Regions from separate parts of the Lysinibacillus sp. DFXJR4 genome, predicted to be linked through region 1. Evidence: riboswitches for the same ligand, from Rfam matches in the RefSeq annotation. Region 1 holds a riboswitch; each other region holds the start of a gene.
The links. Region 1 has a riboswitch for cobalamin ahead of AC2CGN_RS13935 (hypothetical protein). Riboswitches for the same ligand answer to the same signal wherever they lie in the genome.
Positions count from the first base shown of each region.

Region 2: linked by a shared signal. The riboswitch ahead of AC2CGN_RS13155 (energy-coupling factor ABC transporter permease) and the one ahead of AC2CGN_RS13935 (hypothetical protein) in region 1 are both predicted to bind cobalamin.
Region 3: linked by a shared signal. The riboswitch ahead of AC2CGN_RS09020 (DUF4430 domain-containing protein) and the one ahead of AC2CGN_RS13935 (hypothetical protein) in region 1 are both predicted to bind cobalamin.

Region 1 is NZ_JBXUNW010000006.1:5,484-12,123, forward strand. It holds gene AC2CGN_RS13930 (ABC transporter substrate-binding protein) at 1-573, opposite strand, end outside; gene AC2CGN_RS13935 (hypothetical protein) at 579-1,118, opposite strand; cobalamin riboswitch at 1,376-1,572, opposite strand; gene AC2CGN_RS13940 (glutathione peroxidase) at 1,649-2,194, opposite strand; gene AC2CGN_RS13945 (hypothetical protein) at 2,285-2,833, opposite strand; gene ytvI (sporulation integral membrane protein YtvI) at 2,915-3,973, shown strand; gene AC2CGN_RS13955 (C40 family peptidase) at 4,063-5,181, opposite strand; gene AC2CGN_RS13960 (ABC1 kinase family protein) at 5,519-6,640, opposite strand, start outside.
Region 2 is NZ_JBXUNW010000005.1:99,779-106,418, reverse strand. It holds gene AC2CGN_RS13185 (cobalt-precorrin-5B (C(1))-methyltransferase) at 1-169, opposite strand, end outside; gene AC2CGN_RS13180 (precorrin-8X methylmutase) at 169-828, opposite strand; gene cobK (precorrin-6A reductase) at 841-1,602, opposite strand; gene AC2CGN_RS13170 (sirohydrochlorin chelatase) at 1,599-2,507, opposite strand; gene cobJ (precorrin-3B C(17)-methyltransferase) at 2,522-4,192, opposite strand; gene AC2CGN_RS13160 ((2Fe-2S) ferredoxin domain-containing protein) at 4,198-4,569, opposite strand; cobalamin riboswitch at 4,707-4,889, opposite strand; cobalamin riboswitch at 5,137-5,321, shown strand; gene AC2CGN_RS13155 (energy-coupling factor ABC transporter permease) at 5,457-6,203, shown strand; gene AC2CGN_RS13150 (energy-coupling factor ABC transporter substrate-binding protein) at 6,205-6,477, shown strand; gene cbiQ (cobalt ECF transporter T component CbiQ) at 6,480-6,640, shown strand, end outside.
Region 3 is NZ_JBXUNW010000002.1:196,838-203,477, reverse strand. It holds gene AC2CGN_RS09025 (S-layer homology domain-containing protein) at 1-2,559, opposite strand, end outside; gene AC2CGN_RS09020 (DUF4430 domain-containing protein) at 2,639-3,373, opposite strand; cobalamin riboswitch at 3,547-3,743, opposite strand; gene AC2CGN_RS09015 (acyltransferase family protein) at 4,523-6,421, opposite strand.

The sequences.
Region 1 (6,640 bases):
TTGTACCTCAGCAATTTTTGATTTTATATCCTCGTTTAATTTTGCACCTTTATCTTCAATTCCCATAACCGTTGCTATCTGTTCAATATCTTCATATACATCATCAAATGAAGCTGCAGATTGAATGGCAAATACTTTTACACCTGCATCTTCAAGACTTTTTAGAGCATTTAAGTTATCTTCATCTTTTCCTGTTGTATAAGCAATGACCACATCTGGCTTCAAAGCTAAAATACGCTCACTATTAAACGTAACAGAATTAGAAACACGTTCAATTTTTTGTGCCTCTTCCGGATACGTATCATAGTCAGTTGCCCCAACAATTTGATTGCCAACACCTAAAGCAAATAAAATTTCTGTATTGCTTGGTTGTAATGAAATAATTGTTTTAGGTACTTCATCAAACTCAACCTCTATACCACGGTCATCCTTCACTTTATAGCTTGCTTTTTCGATTTGATCTTCCTTAGTAATATCTTCTTTAGTAGTTGCTTCATCCTTCGCACCACAACCTACTAATATGAGCGACAGCATCATTACTGAAAGCCATTGAAGCTTCAACATTTTCTTCATTTTATTTATTCTCCTTTTTTCTTTTTCATAGGGTATGACTTGCTTACAAACGGAATTTCAGCAATCCCTGCTTGCTTATTCATATAAACAGCCATCACAAAAAATACATTGGCTAGTAGTCCTAAATAATCAAAAAGAATTGTCGGTACTTCCTTTTCGTCAGATACCTTATGCAAAATACGATAAGATTTTTTTGCCTCACTACGACATACATGTAATGCAGTAGCAGCCTCTGTTCCTTGAGGTAATACAAAGCTCTGAATCTCCTCTTTCACATAACTAACATAAAAATCATAGCGAGCACTTATCCATGCTAAATCCTCTTCACTGACCGCTAATTTACCTCGAACCGAGCCATTAACATGGTAGGCCATTGGTAGGATTGTATAGAGATCTTGTGCAACAACCTCAACTGCCTCTTTTTTTACTGCTGTCAAAGCCATACCTATATGTGTAGTAAGGCTATCTGTTCGTATTTCAAAATCCACTGTATATGCTTTTTCACGCATAAATGGATAACAAGAATAACGCGCATCTTTTTTCAACTCTAAATCCTCACTTTCTTTACACAATCAATTTTGCCCCAACGTAATTGCGTCTGGATTTTTCTTGATTCAAAGGCATATAAAACGCCCACTGATAGGAAAAAAAACCTCTATCCTACCCATATAAGGGGCTGAATTAAAATAAAAAACGCCGTTCCTACTCGTAAGGAACGACGAAAATAACATAATTAGAATCGTATATAGATACGAAAGAGACTACGTATTTGCCATATATCCTCCTAGCTTCCGAAGAGTATTTATACGTTCAAATAAAGGTCGGTCTCCTGGCTTGTACAGTGTACATCACTTAATGTAATGTATGTCATAAAACCTTCCCATCAAATTGACAGTGGTCTCCGATTATGATTCCTGTACTTACAGTTGCGGAAACAGCTTCGGATTTTCACCGAATTCCCGATTATACTATCTTAGTACCCTTATCCTGCAAGAGCTATTCACTTATAAAGCAGTTTATCACATATTATTATGAAAAACTATAAAGATAAAAGTTTTATAGTTGTACTAGAAATTTATAGTATTTTTTCAATAGCCTGCTCGATATCAAGCTGAGAATCAGTAGGCTCAAAGCGTTCTACTGTTTTACCATTTGCATCGATTAAGAATTTTGTAAAATTCCAGCGGATATTACGTCCTTCTAAAAAACGAGGTGCTATTTGAACTATTGATTCTGCTAGCATTTTTTCCTGCATGCTTGCTTTTCCAAATGCGCGGTAATCGACCTCATGCTTTAAATAATTAAACAGTGGATGTGTTGCATCACCATTGACCTGCACTACCTCAAAAATCGGGAATGTTACACCATAGTTAACCTGACAAAGTTGTGTAGTTTGCTCACCATCTTCAGGGTTTTGATTTCCAAATTGATCGCAAGGAAAGCCTAACACAACAAAGTTTTCCTTGCCATATTTATCGTACATTTTTTGCAAGTCTTCGAACTGATATGTAAAACGACATTGATTAGCTGTGTTGACAATTAACAGCGTCTTTCCTCGATAGGTCTCCATTGATAAAATCTCACCGTTCGGCTTCTTTACTAAATAATTATAAATACTCATGTATGAATCCCCTTACTTTTTTCCTATATTATAGTAAACTTTTTTCTATTCATAAAAGGATTTGCATTAAAAAAAGCCATTCCATTATTTTTAACGAATGGCTGCCCTATATTTCTTTTTGTATTTCATATCTTGCTCTTCCTCAATTAAACGTTTCACAATGTCTAGCACCTTTGAATTATTCGTAGCATCATATAATTTCTTAAAAGATACTACAATATCATAACGTATTAATGTTGGATGTTTTTCATCTAGACATGTCTGAAATCTTTTAGCCAAATAAGAAATAACTAAATCCCGTTGTACCTGCCCTGCTAAACCTATTTTCCAGATGGCCTGTAGAGTATTTCTTGCCGTTGCAGTATTTTCATCATATGTCACAGCCCAAATCTTTAAAAAGTCCTCCAATACTCTTTCTTCTGGATCACTTTTAGCTGCTAATGCGCATAAAAATTGTGCTGCAAGTGCGCGCATATGACCATCTTTATATGTAAGAGCTTGGACAAGTTGTTCCCAAACTGCATATGTCCAATCAACTGGTTCTTGCATAATTTTCATCAATTCTTCGTAAGAATCGTATTGAATTTCACGGTCACGCTCTGTTAAATTACTAAAAAGCTGCAAAATTTCTTTTTCCATCATTCATCCCTACCTTTATTGTGTCAGAACGTAAAATTTTTATGGTACACTTATCTTAATTTGCGTAAAGAAGGTGAATATATGAATAAATTAAATACTAGGAAACTGATATTTAGATTAATAATGATTATTTCTATAATCGTAGCTGCATATTTTATTATTCCTGTTTCCGTACCAATCATCTTAGCTGGAGCCACCGCATTTTTTTTAGAGCCAATTGTTATGTTCTTTAAACGGCAATGGAAAATGTCACGGAAGATTGCAGTTGCTTTTATTTACATAGTGAGTGTTATTCTAATTTCTATTATTTGTTACTTTACGATTACACAACTTATGTCTCAAATAATATTAGTTTCAAAGCAAGCTCCCTACTATATTTCAAAGCTATCAGAAATGTGGCTTACTATGCAAGAAAACATTTCTAAATACACTGAAGACTTTCCACCTGAAGTAAGTGCCTCGCTTCAAAATACAACGATGGATTTCATTAAGAAAATTGAAGAATCTTTTTTGAATTTCTTTAATTATACCAAAGTTACAGCCTTCTTTTCAGAAATTCCAAGTCTATTCATTAGTCTTCTCGTATACATGATCGCTCTCTTTCTATTTATGCTAGATTTGCCAAAATTAAAACAGATCACTTATAAATATTTGAAGCCTAGCACTGCAAACAAATTAAAGATTATTTTAAATCGCTTAAAGGATGCTATTTTTGGATACATGAAGGCACATTTATTTGTTAGTTTTATCATTGGTGGTGTTACACTAATTGGTCTTTTATTAATACAGCCTAAATACGCAGTGACAATGACCATCATCATATGGGTCATTGACATTATACCTTTCCTTGGCTCCATTATTATCTTGGCACCATGGGCACTGTATCATCTGCTGATAGGAAATATATCTATCGCTGTAAAATTATTCATCTTAGCAGCTATTTTACTCATTATTCGTCGAGTAGTCGAGCCTAAATTAATGGGTGACCATATTGGGTTATCCACTTTACCAACATTAATAGCTATGTTTATTGGTCTACAATTATTTGGTGTAATAGGCTTACTTGCAGGACCCTTTGTTATTATCTTCTTCGTTGCTTTAAAAGAAACTGGTATTATCAAATTGAATTTTAAAATTTAATCGAGAGGAAATAATGTATCAAAAAAAAGGCCATCTTTGTATAAAAGATGACCTTTTTGTTCATTCAATCGTCTATATATTAGTTGAGCTTATTGAATTCGACCGAAGCCAACTAAATACTGATTCCACCAATCAAGTGATTCAACAACAACACCCTTATTTTGAGCATCGATCATTGTGTTGTTTCCTAAATAGATACCTACATGCGCTACACCAGAGCCATAGCTGAAGAATACTAGGTCACCAACACGTGCTTCATTTGCTGAAATACGTTGAGTTGCTAAATATTGTTGTGATGCTGTACGTGGTAAAGATACACCTGCTTGTTTGTAAGACCATTGTACAAGACCTGAACAGTCAAATCCTGTCGATGGGTTACTTCCACCCCAAACATAGCTACGGCCTAAGAATTGCTTTGCCGTTGAGATAGCATCACCTGAAGATGCAGTGCCTGCACCTGAACCGAAAACAATTTTACCCCCATTATTTGAAGCATGTACAGCCGGAGTTGCTGCTTGAAGTGCACGTAAACGAGCTGCTTCTTCCTCTGCCGCTTTACGTTCCGCTTCTAAACGTTCTTCCTCTTGCTTCGTTGCAATTTGTGCTTTTAATGCAAGTGATTTAGCTTCATTTTCAGCCTTTTTCACTTCCATTTCACTTTCCTTTTGTTGAAGCTCTTGGAATTGTTTTTGAAGCTCTTTTTGTTTTTCATCTAATGTTGCCTTTTGTTGCTCTAAGCTAGCCTTGTCCGCTTCCTGTTGATTAACTAGTTCTTGGTCAGCATCCATTAATGTTTTAACCGCTACGACACGGTCCATTAAATCTGCAAAGCTTTTTGCCTCAAGGACAACGCTTAAATAAACACCCACTGTGTTATCCTGCGCTTGGTATGCAGCCATACGCTCGCTTAAAATGGCTGAACGCTGCTCAATACGTTTTTCAGTTTCAGCAATACTTGCATCGACTTCTTTAATGTCTGCCTGTACTTGATTAAATACTTTTACTTTTTCATCGATCTCTTGTTGTAGTTTTGTTAATTCTTCTTGAAGCTTTTTAACTTCTGCATCTATTTTAGCTTTTTTCTCGATCATTTGTTGAGAAGTTTCTTCCGCATGCACTTCTGTTGGTTGTACTGTATTAAATAATAAGCCGCCAGCTAGTGCCAGTGCTAGTACCATCGACTTACGCCATTTATTGCGCTTACCCACGTTAACTTCTTTCCCTTCATCTCGTCAATTTCGTTTCCTGTGTTTTATGTAATCACTTGAACGATGTATATTTGTAAATTTATTTTTATATTTTCATTAGCCTTTTAAAGTTTAGCATTAATAGCATAACTTTTATACTATTTCCCGCCTATTTAATACTTTAGTAAAACTCGAAATATTTCTGTAACATTCAATAAAATGCTTATAAATTCTATTTTAATCGATTTTTTTCTACAAAAACACTACTTTTCCATTCTACACTATTTGACCTATTTCGAAATTTGTAATGTTTCTGTAATATTTTTTGCACAAAAAAGGGTAAGGGTTTTTCCCTTACCTATTGCTTCATCGATCGTAATGCTTGAATGGAAAGCCGTACTAATAAAATTGCACATAGAAATAAACCTAAATATGCTGCGGTATTCAGATAAACAGCATACGAATCATGAATAAATTGCGAGATCGCTAATAGCGCTACTGAAATAATCCCAAAGGTGATACCGACGAGAAGTAAGACAAAACGTGAAAACAAATTGGTAATAAAGCGAGCATTATGTTCATCCGAAAAAATATCATGATGTAAAATAATTTTCCCGCTCTCTACTCGTTGAATTAGCTGATCAACCCGCCTTGGCATTTTGCGCAATGTCGGAATAAGCATTGATAATTCTTCTTGTAGGCGCTCCTTTGTGGCCATCGGTTCTTTGAATGGTTTGAGGAATGATGACCGCATATAAGAAGCGGAAAAATCTTTGGACTCGGTAAAAATATCAAAGCTCGGATCGATGACTCTTAATGTTCCATCTAATGTTACTAGTGAACGGAGCGCTAAGCCAACTGCAGGATAAAAGGCAAGTCCAAAATCACGGACAACCGTAAATAATGCATGTATCAATTCTTCAGTCGGTATTTTATCTACATAAGAAATTTTCAACAAAATTTGGTCAATTGCCTGCTCCATTCTTGCACGCTCAGCATGATCTGCATGTTCAACCAATAATGTTAAGCCGTCATATAAAATACTCGAATCATTTAACTGTATGCCCATTAAAAATAGCTTCAAGCCCTCTTGCTGAGTTGCTCCCAGGCGACCAACTGCTCCGAAATCTAGCAGGATTGGTAAACCATCTGTCTCATCGATATGAATATTCCCTGGATGTGGATCTGCATGGAAGATACCCGAAAAAAGCATCTGCTCAAAGAAGGAATATAAAACTGTACGCGCAAACTGTCTACGATCAATTTTTAAGCGTTTAAACTCAGATGCTCCACTCGCAACACTTTTTCCCCGTACAAACTCCATAACAATGATATTTTCAGTACAATAATCTATATAGATTTTAGGAATCCGTACCTTGTAATCACTTTTAGAAAGAGCATTTGTCACCTGTAATGTATTTCGCACCTCAATATCTAAATGAATTTCCTCACGCAATCCATCTGCAAAACCACCAGCTAA
Region 2 (6,640 bases), on a different contig from region 1:
CAATAGTAAAGGTTGCATCTCGCCCAATTGGCAAATGAATTGTACTAGTTTCCTGCTCTTCATTTGTAATTAGTGCTAGCAATGCTGCCTTTGCCACCGCAGTTGCACAGGCTCCCGTTGTATAACCGTGACGCATGTCCTTGGGATCCTTTTTCGGCTTCCGCTCCATTATTTTTTCGCCTGTTCATCCGCTAAAAGTGAAATGGCATTCAAAGCGGCAACCGTCACTGTACTACCGCCTTTACGGCCAACATTCGTAATATACGGAATACCTTCTAATTTTAATAATTCCTCTTTTGACTCTGCTGCAGATACAAAGCCAACTGGCATACCGATAATTAGATCTGGTTTTGCTAAGCCTTCTTTAATTAAACGGATTAACTCTAATAATGCAGTTGGTGCATTACCAATGGCATAAATTCCACCTTCATGTAATTTAGCAGCTTTTTGCATGGAGATAATAGCGCGTGTTGTATTTTGTTTTTTCGCTTCTACTGAGACATCTTCATCTGCGATATAGCAATGTAGATCCCCACCATGCTTTTGGAAACGTTTTTTTCCTGAGCCACTTTCGATCATTTGCACATCAGCAATCACATGGCGACCTGCAAGAATAGACTTGATACCTGCCTCAATTGCCCCTGGAGTAATAATAACGCTACGACCAAGCTCAAAATCAGCAGATGCATGAATAATACGACGAACAACCTTCCACTCATCCTCTGAAAAATCATGCTCGCCCATTTCTTCTGCTATAATTGAAAAACTGTAATCGTAAATTTTATCCGGATCTACCGTTAAAGGTTTGAAATCTGTTTTAAAATCCATCTGAATTGCCTCCTAAAGTGTGTGTTGTACTGCCTGTAGTACTTCTGTAAATGTAGAATATTGCTGGCCATACTTTATATTTGGTCTTGCAATTAATATTGTCTCAATGCCACATGCAAGTGCTGCCTCTAGCTTTTCATCCACTGAGCCAACCTTGCCACTTTCCTTCGTAATCATCAAGGTCACATCATATTGACGAAAGAGTGCTTCGTTTAATTCCTTTGAAAAGGGTCCCTGTATAGCGACTATGTCCCTTTGTGCCACACCAAGTGCCTCACATTTCTCCATGTTATCGAGTCTAGGTAGCATACGTGCAATCACTCTTGTATTCTCCAGACCATGTAAAACCTTCGTAAATGTCGCAAGCGTTTTACTGCCTGTTGTTAGCATTATGACACCACGTTTTTCTGCTGCTAAGTGAGCAGCCTCCTCATAATCTTTTACTACTGTTATAAGAGGATGAGAATAATGTTCATGCGCGCGTTCATAGCGAATATATGGTATATTTGCTTGCTCCGCTGCTGCCATGGCATTTTTTGAAGCTTCCTCAGCAAAAGGATGAGAGGCATCTACAACTAAACGATAGCCTTGTTCTGTCATAATTGCTGCCATTTCCTCAGCTGTTAACCGTCCAACTAAATGAGGTAGACCCACCTCAGCAAGGCTAGAGGCTGCAGACTCAGTAACAACTGTTGCTGTTACCTGATAGCCTGCTGACTGTATTTCAAGAGCTAAGTTTCTGGCATCACTTGTCCCTGCTAACATGAAAATCATTTCACAGACTCCTCTTCATGGTGGTGGTCATGTTCGTGATGATGATCATGGTGGTCGTGATCATGGTCGTGGTCATGATGGTGATGATGATGCGCATGACCATGCACTGCTGCATAAGCTCGATAGTTTTCTAAATCCTGCATACCTGTTGATGTCCCATTTACAGCCTGCTCAATACGCTCAAGTAGCACATTTTGCAAGCGTTCATGATACCCAAAATAGTCAGCAATTTGAATATCACACTCTGGAAATTTGTCGTTAAATTGTTGACACATACCATTCATGCGTTCCATTAGGATACCCGTGAATAAAAAGTATGGAAGCATAATGATCTTTTTAGCACCTAGCTTAACACAGCGCTCAATTCCCTCTTCGACACGAGGATCCGTTACCCCCATAAAGGCACTTTCTACATATTTCACAGGCAATTTTTCCCACAGCAGACGTGTAATTTTATAAAAGTCTCCATTTGCATATGGGTCACTGCCGCCTCGTGCAATTAATAATATAGCTGTATCCTGTTGCTCCTCTTCAGCATTGAAGCCGATTTCAGCTAAACGATCCTCTAAAATTGCAAATATCTCTTCATGGACACCGATTGTTTGACCATATGTGAATGTAATATGTGGATAATGTTCTCGCGCATGCTCAATTTCTGCCGGAATATGTAGCTTTGAATGTCCAGCATGAAGAAGAATGATTGGAATCACATGCACCTCTGTTGCACCCTTCTTGACACAGTTTGTTATACCCTCTTCAATGTTTGGAGAAGCAAACTCCAAGAAACACGTTTCTACTAAGAAGCTATCATCAATACGAGGTGCCATTTGCTCGATAAATGTACGCACCTCATCATTTCCTGCTGCTAAACGGCTCCCGTGGCCGACAAATAAAATTGCTTTCATCTCATTACTCCTCACTAGTCACCGCATGGAGCGGGCTCTACTTTTATTTTTGAAGACATGTCCTGATACGTAAAATGTAGAATCTTTTTCACACGCTTAAAATACTTAAACAAACGTTCATTTGGATGGGCATTTGCTTTATACTCTTCGATGATGTCCGTAATGAGCGGAATAAGTTGTTCAGGCTCTAGTCCCTCTACAACTGGCTGTGCAGCATGCGCTGTACGACCAACTGGCTTTGCCCCAATAAAAACATCGAACTTACTTTTACGATAAACGATGCCAATATCATCAAATACTGCTCGATAGCATGCCATACCACAGCCATTAAAGCCAATATTCAACGTTTTCGGTAAAGACATTCCGCCAAGCTGCTTCTGAATCTCCTCGGCATATGGAATCGAATCAGCCTTTTCCCCATAACAGAAGTCACAAGCCTTTAATGATAGTACATCCCCAATCGGAGCCAGTAAGAATCCAACCTCACGTAGCTTTGCTGTAATTTTTTCTGGCCCCGTTGTTGGAATTTTTAAATGGATTTGATGGTCTGGCGTGTATTCCATCGTTCCATCCTCCCCGACAACCTCTGCTAGCGTCATCATCTGTTGCGGGGTGAAAAATTTATTGGCTACTCCTGGGCTCACAGCTAACTCAAAGATAGATTCGATTTTTTGTTGCACAAGCTTGGGTGTTGCCTTTACCTCACTTGTTCCGTTGACCATCGCTAAGGCTGCTGTCGCCATCTCAAGTGAAGTTTTTTTTTGTTTCGGATTAGGAGAAATGGCTAAACTGGGTTCGATGCGATTAGCGTTGGGATCTGCCGCAAAGTCATTGCGTGCCTTCCCTGTTTCTTGATTCATTGCCCATGGTTCATTTTCTTCCCTTAAACGTTGGTGTGGACGTAATGGCTGCTTCTCCTCTCCAAGTGTGTATTTACGCTGATAGCCACGTGGTGTAATCATTTTATTATCATAGAAAAATGTTGATGAATTTCCGATAATAACCGTTGTCAGCATCCCAATATCATGCTCTAGCATTTCTGCTAAAGTTGTCATGGTAACCTCCTGACGGTCACGATAAGCGCTTTTAACAAGTCCCACTGGTGTATCAGGTGAACGATATTCTAATAAAATTCGTTGGGCCTCCACAATTTGTCTTGTACGTCGACCACTTTTTGGGTTATACAGTGCAATCACAAAATCCGCCATCGCTGCTGCTTCCACACGCTTCGCAATTAAATTCCAGGGTGTTAGGTGGTCACTTAAACTAATCGTACAAGCATCATGCATAATTGGCGCTCCTAGTAAACTTGCACATGAGTTGATAGCAGAAATACCTGGAACAATTTCTACCTCTACACCAGTTGCCTCCGTCCAACCAAGCTCGATTAATACCTCATACACTAAACCTGCCATTCCATATACACCAGAATCACCGCTGGAAATAACGGAAACAATATTCCCAGCCTCTGCTTGGCGTACCGCTTCCTGTGCACGAGATACTTCCTCCGTCATACCCGTACTAACAATGGATTTTGCATTCACTAAGTCCTGAATTAGCTCTACATATGTTTTATAGCCTATGATCATATCACTCTGTTGTAATGCCTCTACAGCCCGATGTGTAATATGATTAAAATCACCAGGCCCAAAGCCAACTACAAAAATCTTTCCTTTTTGCGCCATTTTTGTTACCCCTCTTTCACCTTTTCGATGCCTTTAATGGCTGTTGTTTGTGCTGTGCGCTGTAATGTGCCCTCACGAAGCGTAAAAACATGTTCATGGTGCAGTGACTCATGATGTAAATCCTGCACAAGTGCCCTCGCATGTTCAGTTGTTGGCACACGGTACCAATTCCCTTGCGGATAAGCAATGACAACACATGCATCCTTACATCTGCCATTACAACGTGTCCGGGTTGTATGTATTTTTTTATCAAGTGCCTGCAACTGTATCTCATCACGAATGGCTTGCGTAATTTCCTCTGCTTCTTTTTTCATACAGCTACTGCCATTGCAAATAAAAAGATGTGTCTGCATCCCCTCTAAATTCCAAGTAGTCATCGTTGTTCTCCCCTCAATACGTTTAGGAACAAGAAAAACCTTTACTCTAATCGAAGAGTAAAGGTTTTGTAGAAGCCAAATAAAGTCGAATAAGATAGGTATTCGCCTTTGCTTCAACTTCTCCCTCCGAAAAGTTTGCATGCATCATTCCATAAGCAGGTTTCCTGACTTAAGCTTCCATTTACTTTCGCGCCTTCCCAAGTTTGCACTAGTGGCATTTGCGATTTCATCAGCTATTACAGTAGCGGGGGCTGTATTGGACTTTCACCAATTTCCCTATTATCTTGAAAATATTCAAGCACTTATGTATGTTTTTATATCAAATTTGTATGTTTAACATGAATTTAAAACTGTCTCTATCATATCTTAAAATTTTAAAATTTCAATATTTCTCTCTAAAATTGTGACATTTTCATTAAAATTTCATCAAAAAATTCGTAGAAAAAAGAAAAATTTCTCTTTTATTTTATCAGAATTTTCTAGATTGTACCTCAATTTTAAAAATTTTTTTCTAAAAAAAGATAGCATCATGATGGAAAATTATGTTACACTTTGTCGTGAAATCTCACAACTTCATCTTTTTTCGGTGCGAAGTGCTTATCATTTCGCTTAAAAGGGAAGCCGGTTCAAGTCCGGCGCGGTCCCGCCACTGTACTAGGGAGTTTTATAGAGAATGTCACTGTCCAACGGATGGGAAGGCCTATAAAATGAGGAACTAAAGCCAGGAGACCTGCCGAAAAGAATGTGAACGTTTCAACCTACGAGGATAGGTGTGCGGCTTAGTAGAATCGAATTCTATTTGTTTTAGCTATGCACTTTTCCCTAAGGAGAAGTGTTTTTTATTTTTCGCACGCTAATTCAAAAACTATATGTAAGGAGGAGAAATTTTGAAATTCTCAGGCTGGAAGCTTAGTTATTTCTTATTGGCATTTTTATTTGTGCCAAATCGTGCATTCGCCATGCATATAATGGAGGGCTTTTTACCAATTGAATGGGCCATTTTCTGGTGGGTTGTATCTATTCCATTTATTATTTTAGGATTACGTTCAATTCGTAAAACGATCGATGCAAACCCTGAAACTAAAATGATTTTAGGACTATCAGGTGCCTTTGCCTTCGTCTTATCAGCATTAAAAATTCCGTCAGTAACTGGAAGCTGCTCGCATCCAACAGGAGTTGGACTTGGTACAGTTCTTTTTGGTCCATTAGCAATGAGTGTAATCGGAACAATTGTATTATTATTCCAAGCTTTACTTTTAGCGCATGGAGGGCTTACAACTTTAGGAGCAAATGCCTTTTCTATGGCAGTAGTTGGTCCAATTATTGCTTATTATGTATTTAAAGGCTCTCAAAAAATGGGTCTTTCATTTTCTGTAGCTGTGTTTTTAGCTGCTATGCTCGGTGACTTAGGTACATATATTGTCACTTCTGTTCAATTAGCTCTTGCTTTTCCTTCTGAGGTTGGTGGCTTTATGGCGTCATTCACAAAATTTGCAGGTATTTTTGCATTAACACAAATCCCTCTTGCTGTTAGTGAAGGGATTTTAACCGTAGTTGTGATGAACTTCTTGAAAAAATACAATGTGAGCGAATTAAAAGCATTACGTGTTTTTTCAACAAAGGAGGCACATTAGAATGAAAAAAAACTTATTACTGCTAGCTATCGTTGTGTTATTAGCAATTATCCCTCTATTCATTCAAAAGGGTGCAGAATTCGAAGGTGCAGATGGTGAAGCAGAGGCAGCAATCGGGGAAATAAATGCTGACTACGAACCATGGTTTGAAAGCATATGGGAACCACCAAGTGGAGAAATTGAAAGCCTATTATTTGCACTACAAGCTGCAATAGGTGCTGGATTTATCGGATACTTTATTGGCTTAATGCGCGGCAAACATAAAGAAGGTTAAGTATGTTACTCATTGATAAGTATGCATATATGAATAAGCTAGCGTCTGTTCATCCGCTAGAAAAAATGTTGTTTTCTTTTGGACTATTATTATTGTCGCTTATCATGAGAGATGAACGAATTTCACTCATTACATTTATTGTAATGAGTGCTTTTATCATTAT
Region 3 (6,640 bases), on a different contig from region 1:
GTCAAAAACGGTTTCACCAGTAAATAATTTTGTTGTTGTTGTTTTTAATGGTACTTCAGAAGATGAAATTTGAATGGAAAATGTTGTATAGCCAATTTCCTCTTTTTCAGCAGGAACGGATGGCTGATTACAATTGTTACCAGGAGAGGAAGGCTCATCATCATCACTACCATCCTCGCCACCAGGCTTAGTCGGCTTGTTTTTCGTGTCTGACATATTATAGAGCGGTGTTTGTCCGCTTAAAAGACGGTTGTAAGCTGCTAGAGTATAGCCAACTTGAACTGTCGCCATACCATCTGCTTTTGTTTGGCTTTGAACATGTTTAAAGCCACCGTCACCAGAGCTAAATGTCATAATATTAGCAATCACTTTATCGAATCGTTTATCTTTATTTGCATCAATGCCTAAGCTAACAAGTGCTGTTATAACTTGGGCAGCGCTTTCAGCAGCTTCCGGGCTGCCCGCTGTCGAAATATAGCCACCTTTAGCGGTTTGGATAGCTACTAATTGAGCGATTGAGCGATCAGTTACAGCCTTTACTTGTGGATTACTTTGATATGGTGCTAATGCTTGAAGTACCATCCCTATCATATCAGGATCAGGATCAGTACCGCTCCATGCAAATCCGCCACCATTTTTTATTTCCTTTGATAAAATATTCTGAATTAGTTTATCACGTGTTGTTGTCGCAGTTTTAGGTAATTCAAATCCCCAAGTATCCAGTGCAATTAATGAAAAGATAGACGAGTTGACACCAGGGCTTGTAGCAAAACTCAAATCTGATAACTTTTCAACTAGATTATAGCCAGCTACATCTCTCGGATCTTTCCCAATTGCTGTGAGAGCAATTATAACTCGAGCCCAGTCTGTTGCTTGAGTGCCTATTTCCCCATTTGTTGCTTTTACATGATTAACGAGATTGCGATAATATTTATCATAATAAGTTGCATATTTTGCAGTATGATCACCACGAGCTAATGTTAAAATAGTCCATTCAGAGCCATAAACGGGCTCATATGAACCTGACGTCAAGTAGTTCGCAACAGCATTGTATATTTCAACTGTTGTCGGTTGTAGTTCAACTAAGCGCTTTTGTAAAGCTTCTAGTTGGGTATAATTTGTTACTCTGCTTTGATGTGCAGGTAATAGCTTATCATAAGCTTGCTGTGCTTCAAGAACTTTTAATTGGTCTGCCCAAGTAAGTGCCTCTACAGTAGGAAGTGCATTAATTTTTTCGATAACCTGTTTAATATCATCCTCTGCATTAATCATTTTCTCCTTTTCAAGGAGGTCGTTATAGTTTGATACTCCTTTGGAGGCACCAGGTATATTGTTTGGATTAGCTAACTTTTTCAAAGCGTCTTTTGCAGTTTTTAATTGTTCTTCTGCTAATGGGCTATTTATATCAATAGCATCAATTAACAGTTCAACATATCGAACTTCTTTTGCAAAAAGGTCTTCCTTATTGGCTACTTTTTTTTGTTCTGCTGTTGGTATAGCAGCATATTTTTTTCTTGCATGATCGAGTTGCTCTTTTATGGCTAAATCAATTGTTAAATCTTCTAATTTAGGAAGCGCATCGATAACAAGAAATACATATTTAACTTGTCTTGCTGCAAGTTCTTGATTAAATACTAGTATATCTGCTGGATCTGTTATTTTTTTTAGATCTCGATAACCAGATGTTTTAATCAGGGAATTATATCTTTCACGAACTGCATCTAACTTCATATCCAATTCATCACTTAAAAAGTTTATATCTTCAGGTGCAGGTAAAGCGTTGCTAGGATCTTGCATATAATATCTAAAATAGGCAATTTCTTTTTCTAGTAACTGAAAAAAATAAGGTAGTTTATTATCGGAGATTAAAAGAGTACGAGCCGGAGCTTTTACTTTACTATCTAGTACTCGTGCTTGCTGTAATAGCTGATAGGTTGCTTCATCGGCTCTTTCGATTGTAGGTAGGGCGATAATAAAATCTATTGCCTTCCGTGCTTCGGGTGAAATAACATATACAATAACTGTTTTAGATCCACCATCTAATTGGGCGGTAATGACTGTCTCTCCAATTGCCTGAGCTATTACGCTCCCATTTGTGTCAACTGTTGCAATTCCAGAGTTGCTTGAAGACCATGTAACTGTGGCACTATCATCTGTTGTTGCGTTAGTGGCAGTAAGTTGAAATGTTTCTCCTACTAATAATAGTAAAGGTTCCTCAGTGTTTAGCTGAATATCGCTAATTGCAACGGGCGCATTCTCTACTAATGGAGCTAGTTCCGCTGCATCTTCTAATGGTATAAGATCATCTAATTCAGCTTCTTCATCTGTATGCGGTGCTTTTTCCTGTTCTGTTAAATCCTCTACATCTATTTCATTCTTAGACTTTGTAGCATTATCCTGCTCTTCTGAATCATCGGGTTCAATATCATTGATGTTTGGAGTAGGATCGAGTAAATCCCCTTCAAAATGCTGTGCCTTAATTGCAGTGACTGGAGAAAATAGCGATACGATTAAAATAAAAATAACTGCTATATGTAGCTGCTTTTTCCATATAGTCATATAAACACTCACTTCCTTTATAAATAATTAAATACTGACAAGCTGAATTAATTCATCTTGTCAGTATCCATTTATCTAGCTATTGTACTTTTACTTCAAGTGGCTCACTTGCTGAACTACCGAATAAAGCATTAGCAGAGGCTGTAATGGTAATAGTACCTGCTTGTGCTTGACCTGCAAATGTAATAACAACTTGTTGGTTTGCATTCATAGTAACTGACTGAGCTGTTAATGCTGTTGTCCCTGTGTTAATTGTCCAGTTTGCTAAATTAGAGCCGTTTGGTGTCGTAAATAAATCACCAGTTAAATTTACCGTAACGGATGGATTGTTATCATTTACTGCAATTACACTTGCTGTTTCTAATTTAGCCCATGTAGTGTAATAAATATGAACGACATCATCAGCCTGTAATTGATATTCAGCTAATCCAAAATTGGGGCTATATCCATTTACAGTGTAGACCCAGCCATCCCAACCATTTAAACTGCCTGCCGCAAGTCCATCAATTGATTGAAGATATGGACCATATTGAGTAGAAACTACTACATAAGGAATACCCTCGGCATCTAATACTTGCTCTACAAGCTCTAGTGCAGTTGTCCCTTCTTGAACATTTACTGTTGTTCCTTCTAAAATTTCATGGCATGAACCAGTACCGCATAAACCTTTTACTGATAACTGAACATCAAAATCTGCTGATTGTGCTTCTTGACTTACAGGCTGTAATACTGCTGCACTGGCTGATGGTGTTACGAGCGAAAATGCTAAAAGTAGGACTAACACTAAATGCCACCATTTTTTGAAACGAACCATTTGTAAAACCTCCTATTTTTATTATTTCGTGAATGTTTTTGCAATTAACTCGAAAATAAAAAGATGCTTCTCCAAAATGGGGAAGCATCTAATGGAAAACAGAAAAAAGGCGCAAAAACGTAGTTTGCCTGTCCGTCTATTTGCCGTAAGTTCTCCTAGCTTCCGAAGAGAGTTAATACGATGGAATAAAGGCAGGTCTCCTGGCTCGTGTATCCTATTCAGAACCTTCCCATCTACTGAAGGCATTTTTCCTTGTTCGACAGTGGTATTTTCTGTAGTCATCTACACTTACAGTTGCGGAAACAGCTTCGGCTTTAAACCGAATTCCCTATTAAGCTCTTAAAAGAGCACCTTTATACTGCAATTGTTATTCACTTAATGTTAATTCTAGCATATATTTCTATTTTTCAAAATAGTTTAACAAAAAGAATTATGCTTTATAGAAGTAGTAAGCTTTAAAAGAGGAAGTAAACGTCTAGTATCAATATTACTATGCCTATTAAAAAGCAAAATGATAACACAAATAGATAGATAATATAAATCGTATAATAGAGAGTGAGCGGGCAAATCATATCCAAAAAGGGTTTATCCATTTAAATATTAAGCAAAACAAAAAGCTGCACAGTTAATGGCAGCTTTTTGTTTCATCTGTTTTCAGCAACGTATACGGTGATTGTGATAAATAATAAGCGGTGAGTCCCGTATATAGCTGTGTCTTTCACTTAATCTATCCATCTTAGCTTTATAAATTTTTTCTTTTGTATTCTTAGTACTCTGCAGCAATTGCTTGATAGGCTGAAGTATAGAAGTCTTCAGGCTTTTTGCTGTTTGTTTCTTTTTATAAGGTTTGCTACCGTACTTGAATGGTTGTCATTGCAGATGCTTTAATCGTCTGATGCTGTGGGGGCGCTTTTGGTTCAATCAGTAATGTTGAGTAGTATGCATCAGCAATCGTAATTAAGTACATGACAAAAAGTAATTGTTTTGTTCAATAGTTCAAAAATGTTTTTCTCCTTTTTAAGTGCAATTCATTAAAAATGTATACTAGTAATACGGGCAACCATTAAAAAGGTTTCAACCATACTTAAATATTTGTAAAAAAGTTATCTCATTTAAAATGTTGCCGGCTATTTATGATTTTTATACGAATCAATGAATCGCATCTATAGCTTGTTGAATTAGATTTGTTAAAGAAGCAATCCCCTTTTGCTCTAAATGTACGCCGTCTGGAGCGAAAAACTCAGGATGGTTAATTGCAGTTGCATGCCAATCAATTAAAGTAATATTTTCATATTCCTGTGCTTTCTGTTGCAATGCTTGATTGACTTTCCCCTCCCAAGAACGTGGTACACGCGTATTTACTAAATAAATATCAGCATTGGAAAAAGCCTTTAAAAGGGTATCGATTTGTGTATTGGTAAAATACCCGTTTGTTCCAAGCTGAATGATGACTGCTTTATCTGGTTGATTAAAGCTTGCATAATTAGGAGCTAATTTAACCGCTTGTGAAACTTGGCGACCAATCTTTGCATCTATCGTAATGCTGGGGTAGATATTATGTAAGCTCGGAGCAATATCTATCATTACAGAATCGCCAATAGCTAATATTCCACTATATGATTCATGAACTTCTGTCTCATTTTCCTCCTGCTCAGGCTCTACTGCATTTTGATCCGTATTTGAATCAACACCCTCTTCTTCATCACTTAACGAACCTGGCTGAGATGTTTCCTGCTCCTTTTCAGCATCATGATAGGTTGAATGCTGCTCTGTTCCACCATCTATTTTAATAGTCGTTGGCCGTGATTCAATCGATTCTATTTTTTCTTCGCCTACAACCCCTGTCATTCCTGTAAAAAATACTAGGAGGAAAAGTGGAATGAGCGTGGTTGAAATTTTCCTGGCAAGCGTGAAGCTTCCCCATTTGTGTTTATTGAATACAAAGTACTGTCTAAAGTAACAGCGGAACCCATCCTTACGAATCGGCATTTCGATAAAACGATAGGATAGTTCTGCAATTGTAAAGATAATCAGCAGTTGTAAAGTAACTCGCCAATAGGCTGGGTTACCTATTTCTCGCACTGGAGTACCTAGCACAATAATCGGATAATGCCATAGATAAATCCCGTACGATCTTGACCCAATCCAACGCAAAGGCTTCCAAGAAAGGATTTTTCCTAAAAAGCTAACTGGGTGACAGATGCAACCAATTAAGATGGCTGCATTTAAGCAAAATACGAACATCCCTCCTCGATATAGGAAAGATTGATATTCATCCACAAACAAAATACTGACAATGAAAATACTAAAGGCTACTAAGCTTACACTATTTAGTTGGTAGACATGATCCGTAGAGATTTTTTGTGATGAAAGTCTTTTCATCGGCCAGATAAGAGCTAACCAGCAACCTATTAGCAATTCAAAGGAACGCGTATCTGTTCCATAGTATACACGACTGGGATCAGCACCTGGTTGATATAGTATAGCCATTAGCATTGCAGAACCGAGTGCGCCCAAAAAAACGAAAATGGCGAGCTTATTTTTCTTTTTGGCCACAAAAAGCCCTAGCATTAAAAGGATTGGCCATAATAAATAAAATTGTTCCTCAATGGCTAACGACCATAAATTCTTCAATGGTGAAGGGGAACCAAAACTATCAAAATAGGAGAGTTTGTGAAAAATAAACCACCAATTACTTGAATAAAAAATTGAGGAAATTGCATCACCACGTAGTGTATGAAGTAGCTCCTTATGAAATAGAGTCGCCCATGCAAATGTTACAATAATCATGACATAGGCAGCTGGAAGTAAGCGTCGAAATCGCCCTATCCAAAACTTTTTTAATCCAACAGTTAACTTATTTCCTTTTAAAGGTAAAATAGTTGAGGTAATTAAATACCCCGATAAAACAAAAAAGATATCGACTCCTAAAAATCCACCACTGGCCCATTTGAAATTAAAATGGTAAGCAATAACAGCTAGTACTGCTAATGCTCTAATCCCGTCGAGTCCAGGGATATAACGATGATTGAATGACTTGCCTGACATAATATTCCTTCTCCCAATAATTTATAAACCTTTTTCCGTATATTAAATCCAAACATCGTCTCCTTTTGTATGTTCACTTATATAATGACGAATAAGGCACTTTAAAAGTTGATAAGAAGTGCTCTATTCGCAAAATTTTTATTCGTCTATTTTTATGCAAAAATACCATATCGTACATCTATATGTATATTCATTCCAAAAAAGCATCCCCATGAATGG